Gemmobacter sp. 24YEA27: one gene and its partner. The protein of the gene in region 2 interacts with the protein of the main gene of each other region in a pairwise test. Links are inferred from orthologs where the notes say so. Each region holds a gene or a part of one and is shown on either strand. Other genes may lie near its edges. The genes, in order: dsbD and QNO18_RS09950.

Region 1 (15,704 bases), on a different replicon or contig from region 2:
GGCGAGATTGACCAGAATGCCGACCCTGGTGTTGTAATTGTCATATGTTGCGCGGCAGTTGATCAGAGGAGAGAGCGCGGCTTGCAGCATCGAAACCGTGGTGGTTTTGCCCGAACTGCCGGTGACGCAAACGACCTTGCCGCGCATCCGGTCACGGGCTGCGGCACCGATCTGCATCAGCGCCGCCAGTGGATCCTCCACCTGCAAAAGCGGAAATTCCGGCCGCAGCCCCGGCGGCCGTTCCCGTACCAGCGCGCCAGCCAGGCGATCCTGCAATCTGTGCAGAGAGGCGTGGCTGTCCCAGCTGTCTTTCGACACTGCGGTCATGCTTTCATGACGGTTGCGGTCCTGACGGCTGTGGGCGGCAAAAAGCACAGGCTCGGGCACAAGCGCCAGATGGGTCCGGCCTGCGACGGCTGAACGGCAGAACCAGCCCGGCGGCGGCGGGGTGATCCAGGTGCCACCGGTCAGCCCGGCGAGTTCTTCGGCACTCCATCCGGGAAGGTCTGCGGGCCTGGCGCTGCCCGGGTTCCTGGCCATCTTGCCCGAGAAGGATAGTGTGGTCGTAAGACCGGTGCGCAGCCGCCCCAGCCTTTTGAGACGGTCGAACACCGATATTTCCAGGTCGAGGACATTGTCTTCCAGCCGGGATCCCGGCGGCGGGCGCAGGCCGAAGCGCTCGTGATAGATTTCTCCCGGCTGCCAATTCGGCGTCGGCAATCGCCAGTCACCCGGCTCATGCGCCATGCCGCGCCCCATATCGGCATATTACCCTTTTCGCGGGAACAGCATGCAAAGCGATGGTCAGGCGGCGGCTGACCGGCTCTTCGGCACTCCACCAGGTTTCTACCCAGAGCATGTTGCGACTTGTAAGCCTTTCAGGACCGAGGCTGACGCCGTGAAGGGTCAAAGGTCCGATGGCGACCGGCGCGATCCTTGCGCTTTCCGGAACGGGCGGCGCAGCCAGGCGGGACCGCAGCGCAGTCAGGCGGTAATCCTGCGGTATGCGCCCGGGCGGAGAAAGCGGGATCTGAAGCCGTCCGTCCGAACCCGGAATGGTGACGGTCCCAAAGGCCGCGCATTTTTCGGCGAAATCTGCGGCGATCGAGATGGCGGCGTCTCCCTCGGCCTCTGAGGCCCGCCCCGGGGCGACGGTGACCGGTATCACTTCGATGCCGGTCACGCCTGACGTCCAAGCTCCAGCCGGAAGACCGCACTGTCACCTCTCCCTTCGGAAAAATCACACAGGAGATTGCCGGCATCATGCAAAATCGGCCGGCCTTCAAAAATCTCGATACCCTGCAACATATGCGCCGAGGCACCAAGAACGGCATCGGCTCCGGCGCGGATCAGCGCATGGCCGGCGGCTATCTCGCCGGGGCCGGGAACCGGTTTCAGGTTCAGACCCCAATGCACCGCAACGATCACCACATCCGCATGGCGCCGCGCGGCCTGAATGCGCGGCTGCATTTCCCTTTGCCAGAGCGCAGGGTCCGAGAGCGGCAGAAACGCGTGCCCGGGCCGGTTGCCGGTCGCGGCGAATTCCGCCTGGGTGGCATCAAGTGAGAACACCGCGACGGCAAGGCCATTGCGGCAGAAAAAGCGCGGCGCAAACGCGGCCTCGCGATCCCGTCCCGAACCTGCATGGGCTATGTTTGCCAGTTCAAGCCAACAGGCCTGATCAAGCAACGCCTCGGGTCCGTAATCGCCGGAATGATTATTCGCAGTGGCAACCAGATCGACCCCTAACCTTTGAAGGACGCGGGTCATCTCAGGACGCGCGCGAAAGTAATAGGGTCCGGATTCGCTCTTATCTGCGCCCTGTTCTCCAAGATCTGAGACCACGCATTCGAGATTGACCATCCTGAGATCTGCACCGCTGAAAGACGGCAGATGGACAGCCGTTTCCCCCTCTTCGGTGCCACTCGCAAATGCGGACAGCAACAGATGTTGCCTGCGGGCGAGGCTGACATCACCACCCCAGGCAACAGTCATCCTCAGCTGATCCGGCATGGCCTGCTCCTGTGTTCTGTCTGCGCGTGCGGGTGTAATATCTGTATTGAGGTTATACCCCTTCACGCCTGGTTTGAAAGTAAGCGCAGGAATCACCGTGGGCTTGAAATCCGAGATTGCCTCAGGCTGGTCAACGGCAAGTGAAACCTGTCGCGCATCAGAAGCCAAACACAGCATCCAATCATCAGGCCACCACGACCGAGCCCGATCCGATGCCCCGCACCAAACCCACTCCTCACAATGCCGAAGTGGACTTCAGAGGCGAGAAGCGTTCGAATGCGACCCACGCCTCGACAACGGATCCGGATGCGCGGTTTTACAAGAAAGCACCCTGCACCGGCACTGCTCTGTGTTTCATCGGTCATGGGCTTATGGAGAACCGCAGCGGGCTGATCGTCGACGCCGATCTCACCCGCGCTACGGCGCGCCGAGCGGCAGGCCGCAATCGACTTGATCCACCGCCATTCGCCGGGTTCGACACGGCGGCAACCCGCCAGCCAACCCAGATGAGAAAGCCTACCCCCAGAAAGAGCAGGGAATAAATCTCTCAGTGCCAGACTAAATCAGAACCCTACTCTCACGATCGCATTCAGCCCCTTATTCAAGGCCATTTAATCCAGCGCTGCCGGGTGCTTTTGGGTGTGGAGGTGCAGGGCAGGAGGCGGAACTGAGACAACGGTTGAGCAAGCTTTCATGCGCGGGTTGGTCTTCGCGGCGTTGATCTTACGGGCCGAGCTGGCCAGCAGACCGTAGTGCCGGATGCGGTGGAAGCCATCCCTGCTGATGACAGTTTCTTTACATCTGGCTCTTGATCAGCCGGTCATTCGGATCAACCCGTGCCGCAAAGCACATGGGGGCGATGATCGCGGTGCAGCGGATCAGATGTCGCATTGTTTCGCCGCGCGATCAGGAAGGCCGGTCCGCCCGATCTGATCATCGGCCATATCGCAATGAACAGGCCGGGGGTTGGAAAGGGCACTGTTTCAGGTCGAACGAGGCCGCTTGCCAGCCCATTCGCGGAAGGCTCTGGCAGATTGCAACGCCAATCAGGCCGCCGCCGGTTTGAATTGCGTGAGTCATGGAAGTCAGCATGGGCCGGCGGCTGCATTAGAACACCCGGTTATGTAAGGCTGCGCATCTCTCCGCGCATATGCGCCAGCCCGATTTCATGACGGGTGAAGTTGAAAGATCCGCGCCGGTTGCGATGAGGCGCCGGAATATGCGAAGATCGACGGCGTATAGGAGAGGTTCTGCCACCCCATGAAAGCCGCTCGACGAACGATCTGACACCGCCTCTGCTTTTGCGGAGGCCCGCTTCGCACGCCGCTGACCGGCAGTGCGCGGTAATCGCGTGCCCTCAGGGCAAGCGATCAGATCGATCTTCAAGTGAGACCCAATATGCAGAACGCATTCGAAAGCCCGTTCAAGGGCGTGACGCTGGACAAGCAGGTCACAAATCCGAATATCATCGTCGGGCGCTATAGCTATTACTCCGGCTGTTATCATGGTCACCTCTTTGACGATTGCGCGCGCTACCTTTTGCCGGACCAGGGCGCGGACCGGCTGATCATCGGGAGTTACTGTTCGATCGGCTCCGGCGCGGCCTTGATCATGGCCGGAAACCAGGGCCACCGCGCCGACTGGATCAGCACCTTTCCGTTTTACTGGATGCCGGAAGTGCCCGCCTTCGCGGGTGCCGGGAATGGTTTCCTGCCGGCCGGCGATACGGTGATTGGCAACGATGTCTGGATCGGCTCCGAGGCGATCATCATGCCGGGGGTCCGGATCGGCGATGGCGCCGTGATCGGTACCAGGACGCTGATCACCAAAGACGTCGAGCCATATGCCATCATGGGTGGAAATCCGGCCAGACTGATCCGGAAGCGGTTCGAAGACCACCTGATCGGAATGCTGCTGGAGATGCGCTGGTGGGACTGGCCGGAGGACCAGCTCAGGGCGGCGATGCCCCTTTTGACGAGCGGTGACGTCGCGGAGCTTCACCGCCGTTGGGCGCTTCAGTCCTAATGTGACAGGCGGGCCACGTCAGCCCTTCAGGGGCGGGCGTGGCTTTGGCACGCAATCGTCAGGGCGGAACCTGCAGCGCCGCCGGTTCAACCACATCGTGGATGCGGGCCAGCAGCCAGCGCAGCGCGGGATCCGCGCGGCGCCGTCTGGCATAGAGCGCGCTGAACGGGATCAGGGGCAGGGGAAATGGCGGTTCCAGAACCGTCAGCGGATGAACTTTGAGCGGTAGGCTGCGCCGGGCCACGGTCAGGATCAGATCGGTGCCGGGGATGACCTGAGGCGCGATGCCCCAATGCGGCAGGACAAGCGCCACGTGCCGGGGCCCATCCTGTGCATCAAGGGCCAGATCGAGCTCGGTGGCGAATTCGCCCTGCACCGCAACATGCGCGTGGGCTGCCGCCCGGAATGCTTCGCGTGTCATCCCGTCAGGCAGGGACGGTTGATGGGCGGGATCGACCACACAGACATAGCGATCTTCCAACAGAAGCTCCTGCGCCAACGGGGCGGGCACTGCAGGGAAGACGCCAAGCGCGAGGTCCAGCGTGCCATCTGCCACGCCCGCGATCATGGCTTCGCGGCTATGCTGGGTAATGATCAGCTCTATGCTAGCTGCTTCACTGCGCAGGCGTTGCATCAGCCCGGGCAGAAGAAGGCCCGCCCCGTAATCCGACATGGCAAGGCGAAACACATGCTCTGTGGCCGGATCAAAGCCCTCCGGCCCCAGCACGCTGCGGATCTGCGCCATGGCTTCGGTCAATGGCCCGGCAAGTGCGAGGGCGCGAAGTGTCGGCAGCATCTGCCCGCCCTCACGCCGGAACAGCGGATCCCCGAGGAGAAGCCGCAACCGGCCGAGGGCATGGCTCATGGCGGGCTGGCTCATATTCAGCCGGGCCGCCGCACGGGACAAGTGCTGTTCGGCCAGCAGGGCCTCCAGCACAACGAGCAGATTCAGGTCAATGGACCGAAGATTATTCATACCAGACATAGTATGGGCAGACTATCGAATTTCCCATATACATTGAGAATAACGTATTCCGTGACCAACCAATCAACGGAGTCCGGAATGCCAGCCCTTGTCCTTTTTCTTATTGCCCTGATTGCCGGCGCGCTGGTGCCATTTCAGGGCGGAGCCAATGCCGCGCTTGGCCGGGCACTTGGTCATCCGCTCTGGGCCGCAATTGCCTCACTGATCGTCAGCCTGATCTGCATTCTGCCGGCGCTGATCGCATTGCGGGTGCCGATGCCGGATCCGGGCGCGGCCCTCGCACAGCCGAAATGGATATGGATCGGTGGGTTGGTGGGGATCATCTATGTCTCTGCGGCGATCTTTCTTATGCCGATGATGGGCGCGGCGGGTTTCATGATCGCCGTGATCGCGGGCCAGCTTATCGGATCTCTCATCATCGACCGGTTCGGGCTGACGGGGCTGGTGCCCAAACCCTTTGACCTCTGGCGGGTCCTGGGCGCAGGACTGGTTCTGGGTGGCGCGCTTTTGTTTCAATGGCCTGGTCTGTCCAGAATGGCCGGGGTTGATGTGAAGACAGATGTCTGCCCGGGCGAAAGGCTCCAGCCCAAACCTGGTCTGTCTCTCGCACCAGGCGCCCGACATTTTAGTGGCCTTGCCTACTTGCGCGGCGGCTCGAATTTCGGGTCGCCGTCAGGCCGTCACGCAGCTTGTCATCATCTTCGATGATCAGAACCCGCATAAATCGCCTTTTACGTTATCATTTTCTGCCAGTTGCATGGTCGGTTTAAGCCCGGCTTAAGTCCGGGCTGATTGCAGGCATCCTGCGGCAGCGATGTGCTGGTCTTGCCCCGGCGGACCGGGCCGCACCAGTCATAACCGGGTGAAGGAGCGAAACATGAAGCTGATGGACAGGCGCGGAGCGCTCAGACTCGGTCTGGCAAGCTTTGGTGCGCTCTCACTTGGAGCCCGGGCCGGTTTCGGTCATGACAACCCGATGCCGCCCGAACTGCGCGACGAGATCGAACGCCAGCCCTTTGCGCCGGTACTGGGCAATCCGGCGGGCGATATCACCCTCACCGAATTCTTCGACTACAATTGCCCACATTGCCGGACTGCGGTTCCCGTGATGAAACGCCTGATTGCCGCCGATCCGAAGCTGCGGGTCGTGTTCCGCGAATGGCCGATCTTCGGCGAGGGCTCGTATTTCGCGACCCAGGCCTCGCTGGCCACGCTGAAGCAGGGCAGGTATTGGGAATTTCACGAGGCGCTGATGCAGATCAGGGGCAAGGCCGAGGAGACCTCGGTCATGGCGGTCGTCCGCAAGACCGGGCTCGACGAAGCGCGGCTGAAGCGCGACATGGAGAGTGCGGAAGTGCTGGGCCATATCGATCACTCGATGCAACTTGGCGATCACCTGGGCCTTGCCGGCACGCCGACCTTCATCGCGGGGCATGACGGGCTGTTTGGCGGGCAGGATCTGGCCTCATTGACCGCCCTTGTTGCACAGGCACGGCGCGACCTGCTGTAAGCCAATCGCGATTTCGTGTTTTCGACACGGGGCAGGCTTAAGTTTTGGTTAAGCCCGCCCCGGGAACTGGGGCCTCATGATGCAAAGCCTCAACTCCTCCCCCCGTATAATCCGCCTTCTGGTCCTGATCCCCTGCTTTGGCTGTTTGTGGCCGGATCGGTCCTCGCGCAACAATTCAGCTTTCCCACCCGCAGCACCCAGCCGCTGGACCCGGAAATCGCCTTCCGGATCGAGCTTCTGGACAGCGCGGAGGGCCGGAGCGAGATCGGCTGGCAGATCGAAGAGGGATATTACCTCTATCGTGAGCACATTAAGGCGGAAACGGTGGATGGCACGGCGCTTGATATCGAAACCCATGCCGGCAAGCTGAAGGAAGATCCGAATTTCGGCGCGGTGGAGGTCTATTACAACGCCGCCACGGCGGTTCTGTCGCAAGCGGGGGGCGAGGTGCGTATCACCTGGCAGGGCTGTCAGGAAGACGGGATCTGCTATGCGCCTGTGACCAGCACGCTGATGCTGGCCGACTGGTCGGGCGCGGCCCCGCCGGCTGAAAGCGCCGTGGCTGCCACACCCGCCGGCGGCAGCGGTCTGCATCTGGCCGAAGATAAAGGTCTTCTGGCCAGCCTGGCCGGACAAGGCGGCGCCGCGCTGGTGCTGCTGGCATTCTTCGGCTTTGGCCTGATGCTGGCGCTGACACCCTGCGTCTTTCCCATGGTGCCGATCCTTGCGGGCATGCTGGCGCGACAGGGCGAGACCCTGACACCGGCGCGCGGCGCGGCTTTATCCGGGGCCTATGTTCTGGCAATGGCCACCGCCTTCGCGCTTTTGGGTGCGGTGGCCGGCTGGTCCGGCCAGAATTTGCAGATCCTGCTGCAATCGCCCTGGGCGATCGGCGCGGTGGTGGCGCTGTTTCTGGCGCTGGCCCTGTCGAGCTTTGGCCTGTTCGACCTCCGGCTTCCGGCGGGGCTGACGGCCCGGCTTTCGGGCGGAGCAGGGCGGCGCGGCTCGCTTGGCGGCGCGGCGGCGCTTGGTTTCACATCGGCGCTGATCGTCGGGCCCTGTGTCACGGCGCCGCTGGCCGGTGCCTTCATCTATATCGCCCAGACCGGCGATGTGACCCTGGGCGCGGCAGCGCTGTTCATGCTGGGCCTCGGCCAGGGCGTGCCTTTGTTCCTTGCAGGCACGTTCGGCGCGAAGATCCTGCCGAAAGCCGGCGTTTGGATGGAGGCGATGCGGCGCATTTTCGGGGTGGTCTTCCTTGGCATGGCGATCTGGCTGCTGGAACGGCTGATGCCTGGCCCGGCGATCCTTCTGCTCTGGGCCGTGCTGCTGGCCGGGGTCGCGGTATTTCTGGGCGTGCTCGACCGGCCAGAATCCGGGGCAGTACCTGCGAACCGTCTGCTGCGCACCGGCGGCGTTGTCACCCTGTTTGCCGCGGCAGTTCTGGGCCTCGGCGCGGCGCTCGGTGGCACGGACCCGCTGCGCCGCTGGCCCCGCTCTCGGTCGCGACCGGGTCTGCCCGGGCTGCGGGTCCGGATATGACATTTGCCGAGGTCACAACCACGGCCGGGCTGAGCCACGCGCTGGCCGCTGCGGATCGCCCGGCAATGGTCTATCTGACCGCTGACTGGTGCGTGACCTGCAAGAGGATCGAGCGCAACGTCATGCCCGATCCGGGCGTCACCACCTCGCTTGGCGATTTTCTTCTCGTCAAGGCGGATGTCAGCGAGACCGGTGTCGATGCGCGGGAGCTGATGCAGATGATCGGGGCCGCCGGGCCGCCCACCATGATCTTCCTCGACCGCCATAGCCGCGAAGCCGCAGACAGCCGCCTGATCGGCACCATCGGGCCGAAGACATCCGGGCCTCGGCAGCTCTGGTCCAGGCTGCGGACTGATGGGCGGGATTTCATTCGGGCCGCTCGCCCTTTCGGCCGAGCGCGCGCCGGTTATTGCCGGAGTGCTGGTTCTTTTGCTGGTGACAGGCCTGATCGCCCGCAAGACCGGGCCCGCCATCAGCCTTTGGGCCAGCGCGGCCAGCATCGGCGCGGCGCTCACCGCAAGGCTGGGTTTTGTTGCGCAACATGCCTCTGTCTATCTGGCCGAGCCGCTGAGCATCTTTGCCTTCTGGCAGGGCGGCTTCAGCCCGCTATGGGGGATTGCGGGCTTTGCCATGGTGACGGTCTGGTATCTCCGGCGGCAGGCTAATCTTGTCTTGCCGGTTGCGGGCAGCGTGGTCATCGCATTTGCGGCCTTGAATGTCGTGCATCAGCTGGCGCGCGGGCCGGATGTGGCCTTGCCGAAAGACGTCCTGCTGTCCGCACTGTCGGGTGATCCGATCCTGCCTGCAAGCTGGCAGGGGCGGCCGATGGTCATCAATCTCTGGGCCACCTGGTGCCCGCCCTGCCGGCGTGAAATGCCGATGATGGCAGAGATTGCGGCGCAGGAAACGGGGGTCGACCTGCATTTCATCAACCAGGGCGAAGGCGCCGAAACTGTCCGCACCTATCTGGCGCAGTCGGGCATTGTCATCGCGCCGGTAATGGATCCCGGCTCGCAGATGATGCGGCATTTCGGCTCCATGGGGTTGCCCGCCACCTTGTTCATTGATGCCGATGGTCGGCTGCAAGCCGCGCATTTGGGGGAAATCTCTCGCGCGCAATTGCTGGCCGGTATCGCCTTTCTCAGGGATACGAACTGATGCTGAACCGATTTTGTCGAATGCTGATGGCGGCGGGCGCATTGGGCCTGCTTGCGGCCTGTGCCACTGCACCAGAGCCGGTTGCGCCGCCGCAACCCGAACTGCCCCCGGAGGTTGCCGCCCATTATGCCGGTCTGCAGGATGGCGGGTTCGAGATTCCCGCCGTTCCTCCCGATATCTGAGCGACCGCAATATCCGGCGCGAAGTGGATTACTGGACGGATGAAAAGCCAGGCACCATCATTGTCGATCCCTGGCAGCGGTTTCTCTATTATGTCCAGCCGGGAAACCGGGCGATCCGCTATGCTGTTGCAGTCGGGGATCAGGGACGTGCATTTTCCGGAACCGCCCATATTCCCTATTCGCGGGACTGGCCCAGCTGGATCCCCACGCAGAACATGATCCGCGAGTTCCCCGAACAATATGCCCATCTGAGTGGCGGCATGGAGGGCGGCCTGATGAATCCTCTGGGGGCGAGAGCGCTATATCTGCACAAAGGCAATCGCGATACCTATTACCGGATCCATGGCACGACCGACATGGGGTCAATCGGAAATGCGACCTCGGCCGGTTGTATCCGCATGTTCCATCAGGATGTGATCGAACTGGAAACGCTCGTCCGGTCCGGCGCGCGCGTTGTCGTCCTGACCGAGGAGGAAAGCGGCAAAGGCACGACTTCTCCCGCGCAGGGAGTGTAAGAAATGCGACTTGGGAAGACCTGAATCGAAGATGGCGAAGGACCGTTCGGATATCTCTGCCCGAGCGATCTCGTGTGTCTGATCCCAGGATTTGAGGGTGCGATTGAACGCCCTGGGCCTGCTTCGGTCTGAACATCGTTTTTAAACACAAGGGAGCAGGCAACAGAGCTCTTATGCTCATGCCATATTGCCCGAAACATTGCCCCGATGTCTGACACGTTCAGACATCGGGGCAATGCGGTCTATCTGTGAGGCATTTGCACGATCGGCTCAGATCGCGATGTGATGGGCGTTGCAAAAGGCGCGGACCGACGCGATCCGTGCCGGATCCTGCCCTTTGCCCGGTATATTATGAAGCACGAAAGCCCCTCCCTGACCGGCGCCCAGCACGCCGCCAAAGAGAGCCGGCGGGGCGCGGCCATCCGTGACATAGCCGCAGACCGGCACCACGCCATTGCTCATTCTATAGGTCGCCCGCAGGCCGGAAAGATGGGTTGGTTGCTTCAGATAATTGTCCATCCGGGACTGGATCTGCGCCGTCTCAGCCCGGCTCAGCCGATGGTCTGAATGGGTAAGATAGCCGCCATTGTCGTCAAAACCATCGACACAGCCCGCCAGCGCGGTCAGTATAAAAGCAGCAAATACAGTCTGAAGTTTCATCTTTCTTCCTTTTGAAGTGATTTTCATTTCAACCAGAACCAGTCAAAGAAGGGATTGTCGCCGCCCATGGATGCTGCCGACGAGCTTATTCCCCTGATCTATGCCTCTCTGTTGCGAGAGACCCGTTGGGAGGAGTTCATCGGTCGTCTTGCGGCACTGGCGGATGTGGAATGCGCCACGCTTTTCTTTCATGACAGTCAGAGCGGCAGAGGCGCCGTTACCCTTCAGTCGGGCATCCCGGATGTCGCGCAACGCGATTATCTCAGCCATTACGGGGCCTTGAACCCCTGGATGTGGCAGGTCGGGCGCACCCCTGTCGGTACAGCAATCGTCGGCGAGCAGCTGGTCGCACGCGACAGGTTCCACCGGACCGAATATTACAACGACTTCCTGCGCCGCTTTGACCAGGAGACCGGGGTCGGCGTGACCATCGAGCGCACCGAAGGCCGTTTCCTGCTTCTGTCCACCCTCAGCGGAGACGTGGATGAGGAACGCAATGCCGCGCGGGCCAGGCTTCTGAGCCGCCTTGCCCCGCATCTGCGCCGCGCGTCGGAGTTTTACCGGCGCAACCATCATTCCGGCATCGGCGCTGAACTGACCGGCTGGCTGAGCGAAGCGGGCGGGGTCGGCTTTGTGCTGGTCGATCCGGTGGGCCGGGCAAGCCATGTCAGCCCCGCCGCCGAAAAATACCTGGCAGATGGCCGCGCGGCGAGCCTTGGGCCAAATGCGACGCTGCGGTTTCGCAATCCCGATATCCAGAGCGCGCTGCAACAGATGCTGCGTGGCCCGCGGGCCGTGCTGCCCGTCACCCTGCAGGATGGCGGTTTCGGGATCACCCTGATGCCGGTTGGCCAGAACGAAGGGGCATTGCCTTCAGCGGCCAGACCGTGGCTGCCGTATTCACTCCGGTTCTGGCGCGGACCGCTGCACCGGCGCTTGAATTTGCCCGGCGCTATGGGCTGACGCCTGCCGAGACAAGGGTTCTCACCGCCATCCTTGACGGACAGCGGCCGGCTGAAATCGCGACGGCAGCCTCGCTTTCGGTCGAGACGGTGCGCAGCCAGCTGAAATCTGTCTTCTCGAAGACCGGCGCGAATGGCCAGCCCCAGCTTATCCGCATGGCCATCGGTCTGGCGGATCCCGATCCCGACTGACATCACGCATATTCCCCCATCAGATCTTCAGAAAGCCTTGCCCTATGCAGCCCGGCATCGCCTCACCCGTTTGGGGGAGCGATCCGCGCGCCATGCGGTTTCCTCTGCTGTCGGGCGGGGTCTTCACCCATTTGGGTGCAGCCCGCCTCGGTTGCCCGGTGCTAGGCCTGACCTGATCACATGGTTCAGGACGGGCAGATCAGGGAGGCAGTCTTCCTGCCCGGCTGATAAAACGGGAGTAATACCTTGAAAATTCTGAAGCTCAGCCTGACCCTCGCTGCAGTTCTTGTGCTTGCGGCTGCTATGAAAGCGGCAGCTCTGACAGCAGCGGCGGCTCCGGCAGCACTGGCGGTACCGGTGGTGGCAGTGTCACTGTTCGCCCGCCCGCCTATACCTGCCCATCGAATTGCCAGAATGTGCAGACCCGCACCAGCTGCCAGGCCGCAGAATCCTATTACCAGGTCTATGTCGAAAACGCGCGGGCCGGCACAGCCGCATCGACGCTGGAACAGCTTTACGACAACCATGCCCGGTCCGCCGGGTTGGCGCGCAGCATGGTGCAGCAGATCGGCTGCGCCCCCTGACGCTGCCTGACGTGCTGCGTTTTTACATAACCGCAGGTCTTGCTGCGATGGCCCTGACCGGTGCCGTCGCAGCAGGACTTGGCCATGGCCCCGCCAGTGTCGCACCGGAGGTCCGGGCGGCAGTGGCTTTGACGGCTACGTCTCCATCGGGGGCTGCGGTTGAACCTGCGACATTCAGGACCTGCTTTCTGGACTGGGCCGAAGAGACGCCACTGATTGCTCTGCGCGATGGATTTGCGTCAACCGGGCTTTCGGTTTCAGACTTGGTCCAGCCGGACAACGTTCTACTGACCTTCCGCGCTGAAAATGAACGCGCTCAGCTGGAAATGCTGGATCTGCGCGCCCTTGGACTTGAGGACCGGCAGCGCCTTGCAACAGCCGCCCATGCCTCCGCCCTCGCCCGTCACGCGACCGAGGCCCGCGCCGTTGATCGCAAACGCATGCGCGCGCGCGAGGCGGCGGCGCTTGCCGCCACCCGCCATCGCGAAGGCAGGCTCGACCGCCTCTCGCTGGAACTTGCCGAGGATCAGCTTGCCGAAATTGACGATCTTGCCGCGCAGACCGCCCCTGCGCTTACCCTGCTGGAGGCAGAACATGCCCTCAGACTGATTGAGTTGCAGCAGGAAAGCGCGGCCCTCGCCAATGAAAGAAAGGCGCTTCAGGACCATATCGGGACACTTTCTCTGCGCAGCGAAACCGCTGGTGTGATCAGCTTTGTGGCGCCCGCGCTGACGACGGGTGCCCTTGTCGCGGTGCGGCGCGGCGAACATGTGATCAGCCTTGCCCGCCCTGGCATGTTCCGCGCGAAAGTTCCGGTGCATCTGCGCGACCTGTCGCTTTTCACCGATCGCCGCGTCACCGCCCGCCTAGCGCTGGAGGCGGGGATCCTGACGGGTCAGGTCACGCGCATCTCGGCCCTTCGCAGCCCTCTGCCCGATGGCAGCACGCATGAGGTTGAAATTCGCTTCGATCCGACAGGTCTCGCGAGCGAACCGCAATCGGCAAGCTGCCTGTTCGAAACCATCACAGAGGCCGCGCCATGACCCTGCGTTCCCGCCTGCTCTGGCTTGCGGTGGCCTTTGGCGCGGGATGTGCTGCGCCCGATTTTGACCGGGCGGAAGCGCTGATCGACCAGGTTACCCTGGATCTCGCGCAGGATGCGCCCGCCAAAGGTCTTGCCTTTGGCGATCACGTCCGCCGTTATGGCCCGGCCTTTCACACCGCCCGACTGCGCGAGGCAGAGCTTTTGCTGGATCTGGATCAACTGCGCCGGGGCGCATTGCCGCGCCTGAGCGTCATGGTTCAGGGCAGGTCCCAATGGCATGAAAGCGGCGGCTTCTCGGTCAGGGGTCGCAATCATGCCTTTGTTATCGAATGGGATTTCATCCGGGCGATCTATGTCCTGTTCCGGAATACGCCCGAGATCTTCGCCATTCTGGTTGCACAGGAAAGCGCGCTTGCCCGGCAAGGCGCCGAAAAGCAACTGCTAGACCAGCTGGCAGATACCCTAGACGCTGGGCTGGCGCTTGAAGAGGCCGGCCTGACCCTTGATGCCGAGAGCTGCCGCATAAAGGACATGCAGGGTGAGCTGGCGCTTGGTACCCTGCCGCGCAACGAGGTTGCGGCCGGGCAGACCGCGCTGCAAAGCCGCAAATCCGCCCATGCCGCGCGCCGGACCATGTATGAGGCCAGCCGCGCCAGTCTTGCCCATGGCACAGGCGGCGCCCCCTTCGGTCCGGATCTGCGGATCGCGGCTTTGCACCCGGGGCCCTTGCGTGCCCGGACGGCAGAGCAATGCTATGAAGGTTCCGCGCTGGAAGCGCGCAACGCGGTTTTGCACCGGATTGCCAAAGACGGGCTGGACGCCGCCCGCATTGATCGCTGGATCGCGCTGTCTGGCATCGTGCCCAATCAGCTTGGGCCGGACAGCCCGGCCCAGCTGGAACTTTTGCTCAATCTGATGGTGCCGCTGATTGATCAGGGCAAGGGTGACCGGCAGGTGCAGCGGGCACGGATCGCGGTCGCCAATGCGCTGATCGCGGCCCGTGAAAGCAAAGCGGCCTTCATGCTGGCCCATGCCGAGCTGACCCTGGCCCTGGCCGAGGCCCATGTGCTGCAGGCCGGGTTGACGCCTCCGGCCAGGGCAGAGACCGGATGCGCCGCCGATCTTTCCGCCAGGCTTTACGATCTGGAAAAGCGTCGCGCCAGGCTGGTGCAGGAGCATCTGGAAGCCGGGCTTGCCCTTTTGTGTACGCCTGCTGCGCGGAAGCCAGGCGGGCCTGACGGAGCGGCGGCCAATGAGTGAGGCCGCGCTGCCGCTCCTTCTTGAGCGGGTTGTGGTGCATCATGGTGCCCAGGACCGCCGGATGGTGCTGGACCATGTCGATCTGACCGTCGCGCCCGGCGAGCGGCTTTGCATCCTTGGCGAAAGCGGTTCGGGAAAGACCACGCTTCTGGAGGTGATCAGCGGTTTCCGGCGCCCGGATGCCGGGCGGGTGCGCCTTTTCGACATTGATCCGGCGGGGGCCGCAGACCGGGTTCGTGCCAGGCTGCGCCGTCAGCAGCTGGGGTTCATCTTCCAGGATTATGCTCTGATCGAAGGGCTGACGGCGCTTGCCAATATCGACATGCCCCTGCGGCTTGACGGCGTCCGGGCCGAGGCGCTCATCAGCGTGCGGCGGAACGGCTGGCAGCCCTTGGCCTCACGCATCTTGCTGCGGTGCCCGCCAGCGCGCTTTCGGGGGGCGAAAAGCAACGCGTGGCCTTTGCCCGCGCCACAATCCATGCGCCCCGCCTGATCCTGGCGGATGAGCCGACCGGCAGCCTCGACCCACAGACCGGCCATGAAATACTGGAGATGATCCTTGGACGAAGGCAGGACAGCCCGCACAGCCTCGTGATGGTGACACATAACCATGCCTACAGTCGCCATTTCGACCGCGTTCTCGTGCTGCGGGACAGTCGGCTGCATGAGGTCGCCTGATGAAGGTGCGACGCCCCTTTCGTCGCGTGATCCTGCGCAGGCTGCTGATCTATTGCCTCGTCTCGGCCTGTTTCGCGGTCATTCTTGCCAATCGCATCATCACATCTGCCGCGACCGAAGGCTTCGAGCCCGCATTCGCGCAAGCCTCTATCATGAGGCGGTGCTGACTTTTCCGATGCTCTCGGCACAGAAGGTCAGCCGGGGCCACACGGACGCGGACCATCTCGCCCCCTGGACGGAGGAGGCGCTGAAAGCCGCCTTTGCCGGGGCGGGGATCTCCGTCTCGCCCTATTCGCGGCAATTTGCCTCGATTGCCGAACTGCCTGCCGCCGGCATGGTGGAAATCCTGACAAGCGATCCGCATTTCCCTTTGGCCTACCGGCTGAGCCTCAG
Region 2 (13,384 bases):
TGAGACCCCGCGTAACCCCGGGCTTTCCCCGGGGCCGCACCTGATGCCGGTCCGCCTCCCGGTCCGGTATATGATATGTGATTTCTGAGGCTGACATGACGCCGACCGAGACCTGGAAAAGAGTTCTGATCCTGCTGGTATGTGCCTGGGGGATCATCGCTGCGCTGCCCAATGCGTTTTACGACCGTGTGGAGCGGCATAATGATGCGGCTGCCGATATCGCGAAGGCCGATGGTGTGGCCACAGTGGAAGAGGCGGCGGATCTGGCGCTCTGGCCGAACTGGGCCCCTTCGGCGCTGATGCCGCTGGGGCTTGATCTCAGGGGCGGCGCGCATCTTCTGGCGCAGGTCCAGGTCGAGGATGTCTACAAGGCGCGGATCGACGGGCTCTGGCCCGAAGCGCGCGATGCGCTGCGCGATGTGCGCGATGATGTCGGGGCAGTACGCCGCGCGCCCTCGCCGGAAGACACGCTGCGCATTACCATCTCGCGCCCCGAGAACATGGCCAAAGCCATGGCCGCGCTGCAAAAGCTCGCCTCGCCGGTGATGACGCTGACCGGCTCGCAGGCCTCGGATATCACCATCACCTCGCAGGGCGCGGATATCGTGATCCAGTTGACCGCGAGCGAAAAGACCGCGACCGATGACCGCACGATGCAGCAAAGCCTCGAAATCATCCGCAACCGCGTCGACCAGGCCGGGACCCGCGAGCCGACCATTCTGCGCCAGGGCTCTGACCGGATCCTGATCCAGGTGCCGGGCATCGGCTCGGCCGCCGAGCTGAAATCGCTGATCGGAACCACCGCGAAACTGACCTTCAACGCCGTGGTTGGCAGCACCTCGGATGCCGGTGCCAATCCGGGGCCGCGCAATATGCTCTTGCCGTCGAAAGACCAGCCCGGCCTTTACTATATCGTCGAGGAAACGCCGGTCGTCTCGGGCGAGAACCTTGTCGACAGCCGCCCGGCCCAGGATGAGATGCAGCGCCCGGCGGTGAGCTTTCGCTTTGACACGGCAGGCGGGCGTCGCTTTGGCGATTACACCGCCAATAATATCGGCAAACCTTTTGCCATCGTGCTCGACAATCAGGTGATTTCGGCGCCGACGATCCAGTCCCATATCTCGGGCGGGGCAGGGATCATCACCGGCCGCTTCTCGGTCGAGGAAACCACCGAGCTTGCGGTTCTTCTGCGCGCCGGCGCCCTGCCGGCCAAGATGGATTTTCTGGAAGAACGCACCATCGGGCCGGAGCTCGGCGCCGATTCCATCGAGGCGGGCAAGACGGCCGCGATCATCGGCCTGGCGGCGGTGCTGATCTATGTGGTTGCCTCTTACGGGCTGTTCGGCTGGTTCGCCAATGTGGCGCTGGTGCTGAACGTGATCATTCTTGTGGCGCTTTTGTCGGCGATCGGGGCGACACTGACATTGCCCGGGATCGCGGGCATCGTGTTGACCATGGGCATGGCCATTGACCAGAACGTGCTGATCTTCGAGAGGATCCGCGACGAGTTGCGCGACGGTGCCAACCCGCAGCGCGCCTGTCAGGTCGGGTTTGAACGCGCCTTCTCGGCCATTATGGACGCAAACGTGACCGCGCTGATGACCGGTTTCATCATGTTCTGGATCGGATCGGGCCCGGTCAGGGGCTTTGCGGTGACCTTCACCCTGGGCGTGATCACTTCGATGTTCACCGCGGTCTATGTGACGCGGCTGGTGGTCGAGCTCTATATCAACAACAAACGCCCGAAAACGCTCGTGGTTTAAGGGGAGGATACGGTTATGGCATGGCGTCTTAAACTCGTCCCCGCAAAGACGAATTTCGACTTCTTCAAACATCAGTGGATCACCTTCTCGCTTTCGATCGGGATGATTGTCGCCTCGCTTATCTGCGTGGCGGTGATGGGGCTGAATTTCGGGGTCGATTTCAAAGGGGGCACCACGATCCGCACCGAATCGACCGCAGCGGTCGATGTGGCGGAATATCGCGAGGCGCTGGCCGCGCTTCAGCTGGGGGATGTCTCGATCTCGGAAGTGAAGGACCCGTCCTTCCGCGATGATCAGCATGTCGCGCAGATCCGTATCGGCGCGCGTGAAGGCGAAGAGGCGGTGACGCCCGAGGTGATCCAGGAGATCGAAGAGGCCCTGAAGGCCGTCGATCCGGCGATCACTTTCCCTTCGGTGGAATCGGTCGGGCCGAAAGTCTCGGGCGAGCTGATCTGGAAAGCGGTTGCCGCGATCCTTGCGGGCTCGGCCGCGATCCTTGTCTATATCTGGATGCGGTTCGAATGGCAGATGGCGGTCGGGCTGGTGGCGGCGCTGTTGCATGACGTGATCGTGACGGTGGGGATCTTCTCGCTGTTCCAGATCCGGTTCGACCTTTCTATCGTGGCGGCGCTGCTGACGATTCTTGGCTATTCGGTCAATGATACCGTGGTGATCTTTGACCGGCTGCGCGAGAACCTTGCGAAATACAAGGCGATGCCACTGCGTGAGATGATGAACCTCACCACCAATGAGACGCTGTCGCGGACCGTGATGACGGCGACCTCGACGCTTCTGGTGCTGATCGTGTTGCTGATCTGGGGCGGCGATGTGATCCGGGGCTTTGTCTTCGCGATGACGCTGGGTGTGGTTCTCGGAACCTGGTCGACGCTCTATATGGCAAAGAATATCGTGCTTTATCTGGGTGTTGATCGTGGTGACAAACCGAAAGCCCCGAAGAAATCGAGCGAATTCGCCGATGTCGATGCGTAAGTCAGCATTGCGGATGGGTCGGGCATGCGCCTGACCGAAATCAGCTATGCCGAGGCCCGGCCGATTGACGGCTATGGGCCCGGCTTTTTCCGGGTGAATGATCATGTGCTGCGCGGGCCTTCGCTGATCACGCCCTGGGATGCCGGCCCCTGGGGCGGGCTTGAGGATCTGGCGAGCCTGCTGGACCTGACCGGGCGGATCGATGTGCTGCTTCTGGGCATGGGCGCCGAGATCGCATGGCCGCCGCGCGCCCTGCGCGAGACGCTGGAAGCCGCCGGGATCGGCGTCGAGCCGATGTCCTCGCCGGCCGCCTGCCGCACCTATAACCTTCTGCTCTCCGAAGGCCGCAGAATTTCGGCAGCGCTTTTGCCCCTCGGCTGAGGCAGCCCGGAATTTTGGAAAATTCCGGCCCAATTCCTTCACAGGAATTGGCGCGGCGCACGAAACGGGCTAGGTCAGTGCGATGGAACTCAGGGTCGAAAATCTCGCGGTCGCCCGTGGCGGGCTTGTGGTGTTGGAGGGAATCAGTTTCACCCTGCGCCCTGGCCAGGCCCTTGCGCTGCGCGGCCCCAATGGCATCGGCAAGACCACTTTGCTGCGCACCATCGCCGGGCTGCAACCCCCTGTTTCCGGCGCGATCAGTGCCGCCACGGATGACCTCGCCTATGCCAGCCATGCCGACGGGCTGAAATCCGCGTTAACGGTGGACGCGAATATCTCCTTCTGGGCTTCGGTCTTTGGCACGGGTCAGCCGGCAGCAGGAGCCGCACTGGAGCAGCTTCAGCTGACCGCCTTGCGCCACCGCGCCGCCGGGCAACTGTCCGCCGGTCAGAAACGCCGCCTCGGCCTCGCGCGGCTTCTGGTCACCGGCCGGCCGGTCTGGCTGCTGGATGAGCCCACAGTTTCGCTTGATCAGGCTGCCGTTCTGCTTTTCGCAGCTGTCCTGCGCGCCCATCTCAAAGAGGGCGGCGCGGCGCTGATCGCCACTCATATTGATCTCGGACTTGATGAGGCGGGGGTGCTGGATCTCACCCCCTTCCGGCCAAAGCACCAGCGCGCCGTCGCGGGTGGCTTCGACGACGCGTTCGGCGAGACCATCGGAGTAACAGGATGATCGCGCTCCTGGCCCGCGACCTCTCGCTTGCCTTCCGCGCCGGGGGGGCTTTGGCCTTGGTCTCGCCTTCTTCCTGCTTGTTGTGGTGCTGCTGCCTTTGGGTGTCGGGCCGGACAGCGCCATTCTTGCCACGATCGCGCCCGGCGTCCTTTGGGTGGGGGCGCTTCTCGCCTCGCTCCTCAGCCTCGACCGTATTTTCGCGCTGGATCATGAGGATGGCAGCCTTGACCTTCTGGCCACGGCGCCCTTGCCGCTTGAAGGGGTTGTGGCGATCAAGGCGCTGGCGCATTGGCTGGTCACGGGGCTTGTGCTGACGCTGGCCTCGCCGCTGCTCGCGGTTCTGCTGAACCTGCCTGCCGCAGGATACCCCTGGCTGCTGCTCTCGCTGGCGGTCGGCACACCGGCGCTTTCGGTGATCGGGGCCTTTGGGGCCAGTCTGACCATCGGCCTCAGGCGCGGCGGGCTTTTGCTCTCGCTGCTCGTGCTGCCGCTTTACGTGCCGACGCTGGTCTTTGGCGCCGAGGTCGTGCGGCGCGGCGCGACCGGTCTGGCGCTGGCGACACCGCTTGCGCTCCTTGCCGCAATCACGGCCGGCTCGCTGGCGCTGCTGCCCTTCGCCGCAGCCGCCGCAATTCGGGTTAACTTGCGCTAAATCAGTCTATAACAGAGTCTCGCGCGCTACAAAGCACGGGTGAGGCAGAACAGACGGGCCGATATGTCGATTTGGGAATTCGCAAATCCGAGAAATTTCATGCGGCTTTCCGGGCGGATCCTGCCCTGGATCGCAGCACTTGCGGGCCTGTCTCTGGGGATCGGTCTGACCTGGGGTTTTTTCTTTACCCCTGACGACTACAAACAGGGCTCGACGGTCAAGATCCTCTTCATCCATGTGCCAGCGGCGATGATGGCGATCAATGCCTGGATCATGATGCTGGTCACCTCGCTGATCTGGGTGATCCGGCGCCACCATGTCTCGGCGCTGGCGGCGCGGGCGGCGGCCCCGGCGGGGCTTGTTTTCACGCTGATAGCCCTTGTCACCGGCGCGCTCTGGGGCCAGCCGATGTGGAACACCTGGTGGGAATGGGATCCGCGCCTGACCTCATTCCTGATCCTCTTCCTGTTTTACCTTGGCTATATCGCGCTCTGGTCGGCGATCGAAGATCCTGAAACCGCCGCTGATCTGACAGGCATTCTTTGCGTCGTTGGCTCGGTCTTTGCGGTGATGTCGCGCTATGCGGTCAAGTTCTGGAACCAGGGGTTGCATCAGGATTCGACCATCCTGAAAGTCGGCGAGAAAGACCCGCTGGATGTGGCCTATTACGTGCCCCTGGTGATCTGCCTCGTCGGATTCGTGTTGTTTTTCATACTGATCGTCCTCTTGCGGACCCGGATGCTGATCCGGGCGCGGCGGCTGATCGCGCTTGAGGCAAGGGAGAGGCTTGGATGATGCCGGATCTTGGAGACTACGCGGCAACCGTGCTGGGCGCCTGGGGGCGACGCTTCTGGCCCTGGCCGGGCTGCTTGCGCTGACGCTTGTGCAATCCCGGCGGGTGGCGCGGGCACTGGCCGGGGCAGAAACACGGCTCGCGCAGGCAAAAGCTGCGGAGGCCAAAGCATGAAGGCGCTTTATCTGGTGCCGCCCCTGGCCTTTGCCTGTCTCGCCACTGTCTTCTGGTTCGGGATGCAGCGCGACGGGCAGGGCGAGATCCCCTCGACCTTTATCGGGCGCGCGGCGCCGGTTCTGCCCGAGACATCCTTGCCCGGAACACCACTTCTGACGGCGGATGACCTCCGGAGGGGCGAGGTGACGGTGGTGAATTTCTGGGCCTCCTGGTGCCCGCCCTGCCGGGCCGAACATCCGGTTCTGAAGGCGATGGCGGCGGATGGGATCCGGGTCGCCGGCGTGAATATCATGGATAAAGAAGCCGATGCGGCCGGCTATCTTGAGAAAGACGGCAATCCGTTCTTTGCCATTGCCACCGATCCTGGTGGGCGCAACCGGGTGGAATGGGGCGTGTCCGCGCCGCCCGAGACCTTCATCATTGATGGAGATGGCACGGTTCTGTTCAAATTTACCGGTCCGCTGGTCGGCACCGATTACGAATCGCGCTTTGTCCCCGCCCTTGCTGCGGCGTTGAAATGAAGGCTTTTATCTTTGCCGCAGCGTTTCTGACCTGCGGGGCGATGGCACAGGCAGAGACGATCCGGCCAGATACCAGCTTTTTCACCGGGGTCTATGAGCGGGTCGGGCGCAGTGGTGCCGAGGCTCCGGCGCTGATCGACGATCTCGTCCGGATCGCGCCGGTTAAGGGGACCTGGGCGCTTGATGTCGTCCCCTGTGCGACCGGGGCGGACCATGATGCGCCGATACGCCTGAGCCCGTCGGGCTATGATGAAGTGCCCAATTTGGTGGTGGGGAAAGCCGGTTCCTTCGGCCTCTGGTGTCAGTATTTCACCGATCACAGCAATTACCCGATCCTCACCTGCCAGTCCGAGACAGGCGCGCGGTTCACGCTCTGGCCGATTACGGATGAGCGTGTGACCGCCTGCAAGACAGCGGCGGGACAATCGCTGCCCTGAGACAAGGCGATGCGCAGGCGAGGCCACCCTGATGCGGGGCACCATGAGGCGAGCTAACGTGACGCAGGCGTGACGCAGGACAGGCCGCGTGAGGCCCAGACCGGGCAGACCTTCAGTTCAGCAGTGACAGTGTCAGCATCCCGAACGGCATCAGCAGTTCGGCAAAGGGCAGCGCGGGCAGGGAGAGCCGCCTGGACGCCACGCATCGCGATGCGGGCGCATTCAGCCGGGCGGTTTTTGTAAGAAATGCGGCGCTTTCGGCCTGCCATATCTCGGATTGCGAGGGCAAGGGCGGGAACAGGGCGCGGGCCGGGATCCTGCGGTCACGCATGTCGAGGCGGGTGGAATGGCGCATGGAAAAGCCCTTCTGGCTGAACCCTTCCAGATTGCGCGATTCGGGTAAAAAGGAACTTAACCGGAACAAATGGGCCGGATCGCTCCGGCCCATTTGCGATGCCGCTTTGTCATCCGCCCCTATCTGGCGCCCCGATCAGACACCCCGATCAGACGCCGGCAAGATTTCGCAGCACGTAATGCAGCACGCCGCCGTTTTCGACATATTCGACCTCGATTTCGGTATCGATGCGGCAGCGGATCTCGACGGTCCGCTCGCTTCCATCTGCTCTGCGGATCGTCATGGGGACCAGGCTCAGGGGTTTCAGCCCGCCGGCGAGACCATGGATCGAGATTTCCTCGTCCCCTTCAGGTTCAACGTTTTGCGGGTGTCTCCGCCGGTGAATTCAAAGGGGATGACCCCCATGCCGACGAGGTTGGAGCGGTGGATGCGCTCGAAGCTTTCCGCGACAACCGCTTTGACCCCCAGCAGCGCCGTGCCCTTGGCCGCCCAGTCGCGCGACGACCCCGCGCCATATTCCACGCCGCCAAAAATCACCAGCGGCCGGCCCTGCGCCTGCCAGGCCATCGAGGCGTCAAAGATCGAGGTCTGCGCCCCGTCCGGCCCCAGTGTATAGCCGCCCTCGACGCCGCCCTGATCATTGGACAGCATCTCGTTTTTGATGCGGATATTGGCGAAAGTGCCGCGCATCATCACTTCATGGTTGCCGCGACGCGAGCCATAAGAGTTGAAATCGCGTGGCGCCACCTGGCGTTCCAGCAGGTATTTCCCCGCCGGAGTCGTCGGTTTGAACGAGCCCGCCGGTGAAATATGGTCGGTCGTGATCATATCGCCGAGGATCGCCAGCACCCGCGCGCCCTCGATATCCGAGATCACGCCGGGGGCACGCCCCATATTCTGGAAATAGGGCGGGTTCTGGATATAGGTCGAGGCGGGCGGCCAGTCATAGGTCTCGGCGCCGGTGACTTCGACCGCCTGCCAGCGGGTATCCCCTTTGAAAACATCGGCATATTTCGCCTGGAAAACCTCGCGCGTGACGACTTTGTCGACGATCTCACTGATTTCTTTCTGCGTGGGCCAGATGTCTTTCAGGAAGATGTTCTCGCCCCCGGGCGTCTGTCCGATCGGGTCGCGGGTCAGGTTGACGTTCAGGTCGCCGGCAATCGCATAGGCGACCACCAGCGGTGGCGAGGCGAGGAAATTTGCCCGCACATCAGGGCTGATGCGGCCCTCAAAGTTGCGGTTCCCCGACAGAACTGCCGTCGCAACCAGGTCATTGTCACTGATCGCTTTCGAGATCGCCGGATCGCCCAGCGGCCCGGAATTCCCGATACAGGTGGTGCAGCCATACCCCACGAGGTTGAAGCCGAGCGCATCCAGATCTTCCTGCAGCCCTGCGGCCTCAAGATATTCCCCCACCACCTGTGAGCCGGGCGCGAGCGAGGTCTTGACCCAGGGTTTGCGGGTCAGCCCCAAAGCGCGGGCCTTGCGCGCTACCAGCCCCGCGCCGATCATCACATAGGGGTTCGAGGTGTTGGTACAGGAGGTGATCGCCGCAATCACAACCGAGCCATCGGTAAGGGTGTAATCCTTGCCCTCGACCGGTACGACCTTGCGCACATCCTTTGGCGGCGCGGTGATCGCGCCGCCCTCATCGCCCATATCCAGCGCATCCGGGCTGACATCAATGCCGCGGTAATCTGCCACGACCTTGTAGAAGCTGCGGGCCGATTCCGTCAGCGGCAGGTAATCCTGCGGCCGTTTCGGCCCCGAGATCGCCGGGACAATGCTGCCCATGTCGAGCTCCAGCGTGCTGGTATAGATCGGATCGTAATCGCGCCCGCGCCAGAAGCCGTTTGCTTTGGCATAGGCCTCGACCAGCGCGATGCGGGCCTCGTCGCGGCCGGTATTCCTCAGATAGCGCAGCGTTTCGTCATCAATGGGGAAAAAGCCGCAGGTGGCGCCGTATTCGGGGGCCATGTTCGCGATTGTGGCGCGGTCGGCAAGCGGCAGGTGATCAAGCCCTTCGCCGTAAAACTCGACGAATTTGTTCACCACGCCATGTTTCCTCAGCATCGCCACGACCTTCAGCACCAGATCGGTCGCGGTGGTGCCTTCGACCATTTTCCCGGTCAGTCTGAAGCCAACCACTTCCGGGATCAGCATCGACACCGGCTGGCCCAGCATCGCCGCCTCGGCCTCGATCCCGCCGACGCCCCAGCCCAGCACGGCGAGGCCATTGACCATGGTGGTGTGGCTGTCGGTCCCGACGAGGGTATCCGGGTAAGCCACCAGCTCGCCATTCTGGTCTGTGTCGGTCCAGATTGTCTGGGCCAGATATTCCAGATTGACCTGGTGACAGATTCCGGTGCCGGGTGGCACGACGCGGAAATTGTTGAACGCCTTCTGCCCCCATTTGAGGAAGGTATAGCGTTCCATATTGCGTTCATATTCCAGGTCGACATTCATCTGGAACGCGCGGGGATTGCCGAATTCGTCGATCATCACCGAATGGTCGATCACCAGATCAACGGGGTTCAGCGGGTTGATCTTTTGCGCGTCACCGCCAAGCCCGATGATCCCATCCCGCATCGCGGCCAGGTCCACCACCGCCGGAACACCGGTGAAATCCTGCATCAGCACGCGGGCCGGGCGGTAGGCGATCTCGATCGGATTGCGCCCGCCCTGGGCGCCCCAGGTCGAAAACGCGCGGATGTCATCGCTGGTGACGGTTTTACCATCCTCAAAGCGCAGCATGTTCTCAAGCACCACTTTCAGCGACGCGGGCAGGCGCGAGAAATCCCCAAGCCCGGCCTCTTGCGCCGCCGGGATCGAATAATAGCTGACGGTCTGGCCGCCCGCGCTCAGGGTTTTACGGGTTTTCTGGCTGTCATGTCCGACGGTGACGGTCATGTCTTCGCTCCTTGAAAAACTGGCGTGGCATCTTGCGGCTGCGGCGGGCGAGGCGGTGCCCGGGGATCTCAGAAGTTATGTATGCAGTAGTATACCGAATTTCCAGACCCCGGAGGCCGTGGTGGCGGACGCGGCGGCAATAGGGGCAGAAGCGCCGGCGAAACTACACTGCGATTGCAGCATGGAGAGGGCGGCGAGGAAAGGGGGAAAGCGGTCCGGGGCGCGGAAGATTGCAGGCAATCGCAAAACCTTGATTGGCAGGCAGGGGGTCGGTTTCCTATACAGGGTTGAGTACAGGGACGGGCGGTGTCCGGGCAATGCTCCGATAGCCGCTGACGCCAGCCGGGAAAGACATGAGATGCGACATTTGCTCAGCGCCGCCTGCGGCCTGGTTCTGACCTGCGCGCTTGCAGGTCCGGGCACCGCCGAAGACCTGGCAGAGAAGGCGGCGCCTCTGGCCGCCGGCGCCGGCCCGGTGGTGGTCGAGCTCTTTACCTCGCAAGGCTGTGTCTCCTGCCCGCCGGCGGATGAGTTTTTCGCAAGCCTCACCAAAGACAAGCGCGTGATCGCGCTCTCGCTGCATGTCGATTACTGGGATTACATCGGCTGGGAGGACAGTTTCGGCTCGGCGGCGTTCACCGAGCGGCAAAAGGAATATGCAAGGACCATCGGATCGCGCACGATCTATACGCCGCAATTCATCATCGGCGGTGTCGAGCGCATCGAGGGCTTTGACCCGGAAGCGACGCTGAAGGCGCTGGCCGATCACGTTGCCGCCAAAAGCCCGGTGACGCTGGTGGTCACGCGAGAAGGCGACAACCTGGTGATCCGCGCCAAAGCCGACCCGCCGCTGGAGGCCCCGGCCCGGGTCGAGCTTGCGCGCTATATGCCCGAGGCCACGGTCGATATCGAGCGCGGCGAAAACGCCGGCAAAATCGTGACCTACCGCAATATCGTGACCGAATGGGAGAGCCTTGGCGACTGGGCCGGGCAGGAGCCGCTTGAGGTCAGCATCCCAATCACCGGTAGCAATCCTGCGGTGGTGTTCATTCAGGATGTCAGTGGAAAAGGGGCCAAAGCGGCAGGGCCGGGGCAGATCTTTGCGGCTGCGGTGGCCCCCTGAGACAGAATGGGCTCGGGCTGTGTCTGCCGCTTGCCGCCAGACCACGGGACAGGTGTTTCCCGGCAGCCGTGCTTCGGGTCGAAGCCGTAACGATACTGCAGGCTTCTCCATTGTCAGAAATCAGCTGAAACGGGTTGTCCCGGGGGCCGATCAGGCGCGGAAGCAGGCCGGAAACAGACCCTGGATCAGGTTTCGGCATCCGGCGAAGGCAGTCTGGCGCCGCCATGTTTCCAGCGTTTGTGGATCCAGAACCACTGGCCGGGATAGCGCCGCACCAGCGCCTCAAGGCTGTCATTCAGCGCCTGGGTCATGGTGACCGGGTCACTATGCGGGATCGGATCCTCCACGATGACCTGGAAGGACAGCCCGTCCTGCTGGCGCACCGCATAGACCGGCACACAAAGCGCATCATATTTCAGCGCGAGCTCTGCCGCCGAAAGCGCGGTCTGCGCCTCATGGCCGAAGAAACCCAGAAGCGGTGCGCGGGTCATATGCTGGTCGATCAGCATCCCGAGCATGCCGCCCTGGCGCAGGAATTTCACCATCTGCCCCAGACCCTCGCGCCCGCGTGGGAAAAGCGGTGTGCCGATGGTGGAAATCGCCCTGAGGTAATGTTCGTTGAAATAGCGGTTCGACATATTCATGTAGAGCGCGCCGACCGGAAATCCGCGTGCGATCAGGGCGGCGCGGGTGGCATCATAATTGCCGAAATGCGCGGTGACGAGGATCACGGGGCGGTTCGCGCGACGGGCTTCCTCCAGCGCGGCAACCCCTGCGCCGGTCAGTGGCAGTCCGGCGGCGCGGGCGATGAACTCCTCGCCTGAATAGATCTCGATCAGGGTGCGGCCGACATTGTCGGGCACGTCGCGGACGATCTTCTCGACCTCGGCCTTTGGCAGATCCGGCATGACGAGGGCCAGATTGCTGCGGATGCGGCGGCGGTAGCCCGCCAGCGGTGCGATCACGCCCGAGACGATCTTGCCGCAAAGGGGCACCCTGATGCGGTAGCGCAGCCGCTTCAGGGCCCAGATCAGCGCCCGGAACAGCCGGTCCTGCAGCCAGTGGCGTGGATTTGCCTCATGTTTCTCGCTCATTATGCAGCCCGTTTGCAATCCTGGATCAGCGCTTGTGCAGCCGCGTTTCCCGGTGCCAGACATAGAGACCGGCCCCCACGATCACAAGCGCGCCGGTCACCGTCCAGAAATCGGGATATTCCGAGAAGAAAAGCGCGCCCCAGAGCGTGGCGAAAACCACACCGATATAGGTGAAGGGCGCTACGGTTCCAGCCTCGGCAATCGAGAGGGAGCGGATCATCAGCACCTGGCCCAGCGTGCCGATACAGCCGACAAAGATGAACAGCGGAAGATCGGCAGCCGCGACCGGCACCCAGTTTGTGGGAAGAAAGAGGGAGAAGGCCAGCGTCCCGAAGATCCCGCCCCAGAGCATTGCGGTCCAGACCGGCTCATATTGGCCGATGCGTCGGGTCAGGAGCGAATTGGCCGCGAAAGAGACAGCTGCGGCAAGCGGCATCAGCGCCCACCAGGTGAACACGCCGCCGCCGGGGCGCACGATGATCACCGCGCCGACCAGCGCCACACAGATCGCAAGGATCCTCCTCGGCCCGAGCCTTTCTCCCAGAAACAGCGCGGCCCCGAGCGTGACAAGAACCGGGCTCGTGTCGGTGAGCGCGGTCGCTTCGGCGAGGCCGATGAAATTCAGCGAGGTGAAAAACAGCGCGGCCGTGGTGACCTGGAAAACAGCACGCAGCACATGAAGGCCGGGGTAGGAGGTGCGAGCCATGGCCAGCGTCCGCCCCCTCAGGATCAGCACCACGATCAGCACCTGACCGAGAAAACGTGCCCAGATCACCTGCGGCGCGGGATAGCGCTGCAACAGGCCCTTGGCGCTCGCATCGAGCAGGGTGAAAGCGAGGATTGCGAGGATCATCAGAAGGATGCCTCGCGCGTGGTTCTGCGCAGTTTGCATGATGCCAGCGACGCTACCTGGGTGCCGGGAAAGAGACAAGAGAGGATGGCTGGTCTGGAGCCAATGTGGATGGCTGGAATGCGGCTGGTTCAGACCAGGACCGTGACGGCCTGCCCATGCGAGCAGGGTGGGGGTGAGGAAAAAGTTTGTTTCCGCAAGTCAGCGTCAGGGGCCGGACAGTTCAGCGACACTGGTGACTGGATTGCGACGTGCGGGTCGCCTTTGGCACGGGCCGGCAGATTTTGCCCTTTTGCCTTCTGAAATCAAAGATCGGACCGGGAAGGCGAGGCGGGGGAGCAGAAAATTCCCGATGGGCCTGCGCCATCTGCACAGGGTCAGGCCGGAGATGCAGAAAATGGGGCATGGGCTGCGCTGATTTCCAGGTAACCGGGGCGGTACAATTGAGGCACCTCCGCCCGGCCGGGAGGCGTGCGCAGACCGCAGTCGCTGTCGGCCAGAAGACCCGCATGCGAATGCCCAAGGCGTGTGATGGGCACCGGAGATCGGCTGTATCTGCGCAATAAGAGGCAAGGCTGAGTGAGGTGCAGGAGGCTTGCGAC

The links.
Region 1: the proteins of QNO18_RS09950 (region 2) and dsbD interact in binary tests that used the Escherichia coli proteins (3 or more experiments, as listed by UniProt). The link is inferred for Gemmobacter sp. 24YEA27 from one-to-one orthologs.

The regions. Positions count from the first base shown.
Region 1 is NZ_JASJPW010000007.1:58,935-74,638, forward strand. What follows is about bases 5,972-8,877. They hold dsbD (protein-disulfide reductase DsbD), read left to right. Parts: upstream 5,972-6,680; coding sequence 6,681-8,075; downstream 8,076-8,877. Other genes in these bases: QNO18_RS24340 (DsbA family protein), read left to right, coding at 5,972-6,533; QNO18_RS24350 (TlpA disulfide reductase family protein), read left to right, coding at 8,430-8,877. In the rest of the region: murF (UDP-N-acetylmuramoyl-tripeptide--D-alanyl-D-alanine ligase), read right to left, coding at 1-747; QNO18_RS24310 (hypothetical protein), read right to left, coding at 737-1,183; QNO18_RS24315 (CapA family protein), read right to left, coding at 1,180-2,013; catB (type B chloramphenicol O-acetyltransferase), read left to right, coding at 3,412-4,038; QNO18_RS24330 (LysR substrate-binding domain-containing protein), read right to left, coding at 4,097-5,014; QNO18_RS24335 (DMT family transporter), read left to right, coding at 4,895-5,731; more of QNO18_RS24340, read left to right, coding at 5,901-5,971; more of QNO18_RS24350, read left to right, coding at 8,878-9,233; QNO18_RS25895 (hypothetical protein), read left to right, coding at 9,233-9,415; QNO18_RS24355 (L,D-transpeptidase), read left to right, coding at 9,439-9,930; QNO18_RS24360 (hypothetical protein), read right to left, coding at 10,201-10,590; QNO18_RS24365 (hypothetical protein), read left to right, coding at 10,657-11,553; QNO18_RS24370 (helix-turn-helix transcriptional regulator), read left to right, coding at 11,478-11,744; QNO18_RS24375 (hypothetical protein), read left to right, coding at 12,161-12,328; QNO18_RS24380 (HlyD family efflux transporter periplasmic adaptor subunit), read left to right, coding at 12,340-13,371; QNO18_RS24385 (hypothetical protein), read left to right, coding at 13,368-14,633; and 4 more genes. UniProt on the Escherichia coli protein: Required to facilitate the formation of correct disulfide bonds in some periplasmic proteins and for the assembly of the periplasmic c-type cytochromes.
Region 2 is NZ_JASJPW010000001.1:2,004,395-2,017,778, forward strand. Bases 4,302-7,246 are described here. They hold QNO18_RS09950 (DsbE family thiol:disulfide interchange protein), read left to right. Parts: upstream 4,302-5,482; coding sequence 5,483-6,010; downstream 6,011-7,246. Other genes in these bases: QNO18_RS09945 (heme ABC transporter permease), read left to right, coding at 4,583-5,314; QNO18_RS09955 (hypothetical protein), read left to right, coding at 6,007-6,447; QNO18_RS09960 (hypothetical protein), read right to left, coding at 6,560-6,802. Outside these bases: preprotein translocase subunit YajC, read left to right, coding at 1-3; protein translocase subunit SecD, read left to right, coding at 96-1,763; protein translocase subunit SecF, read left to right, coding at 1,779-2,753; QNO18_RS09930 (Mth938-like domain-containing protein), read left to right, coding at 2,778-3,134; heme ABC exporter ATP-binding protein CcmA, read left to right, coding at 3,217-3,867; QNO18_RS09970 (DUF1223 domain-containing protein), read left to right, coding at 10,074-10,838; QNO18_RS09975 (lysophospholipid acyltransferase family protein), read right to left, coding at 11,024-11,932; QNO18_RS09980 (DMT family transporter), read right to left, coding at 11,958-12,824. UniProt on the Escherichia coli protein: Involved in disulfide bond formation. Catalyzes a late, reductive step in the assembly of periplasmic c-type cytochromes, probably the reduction of disulfide bonds of the apocytochrome c to allow covalent linkage with the heme.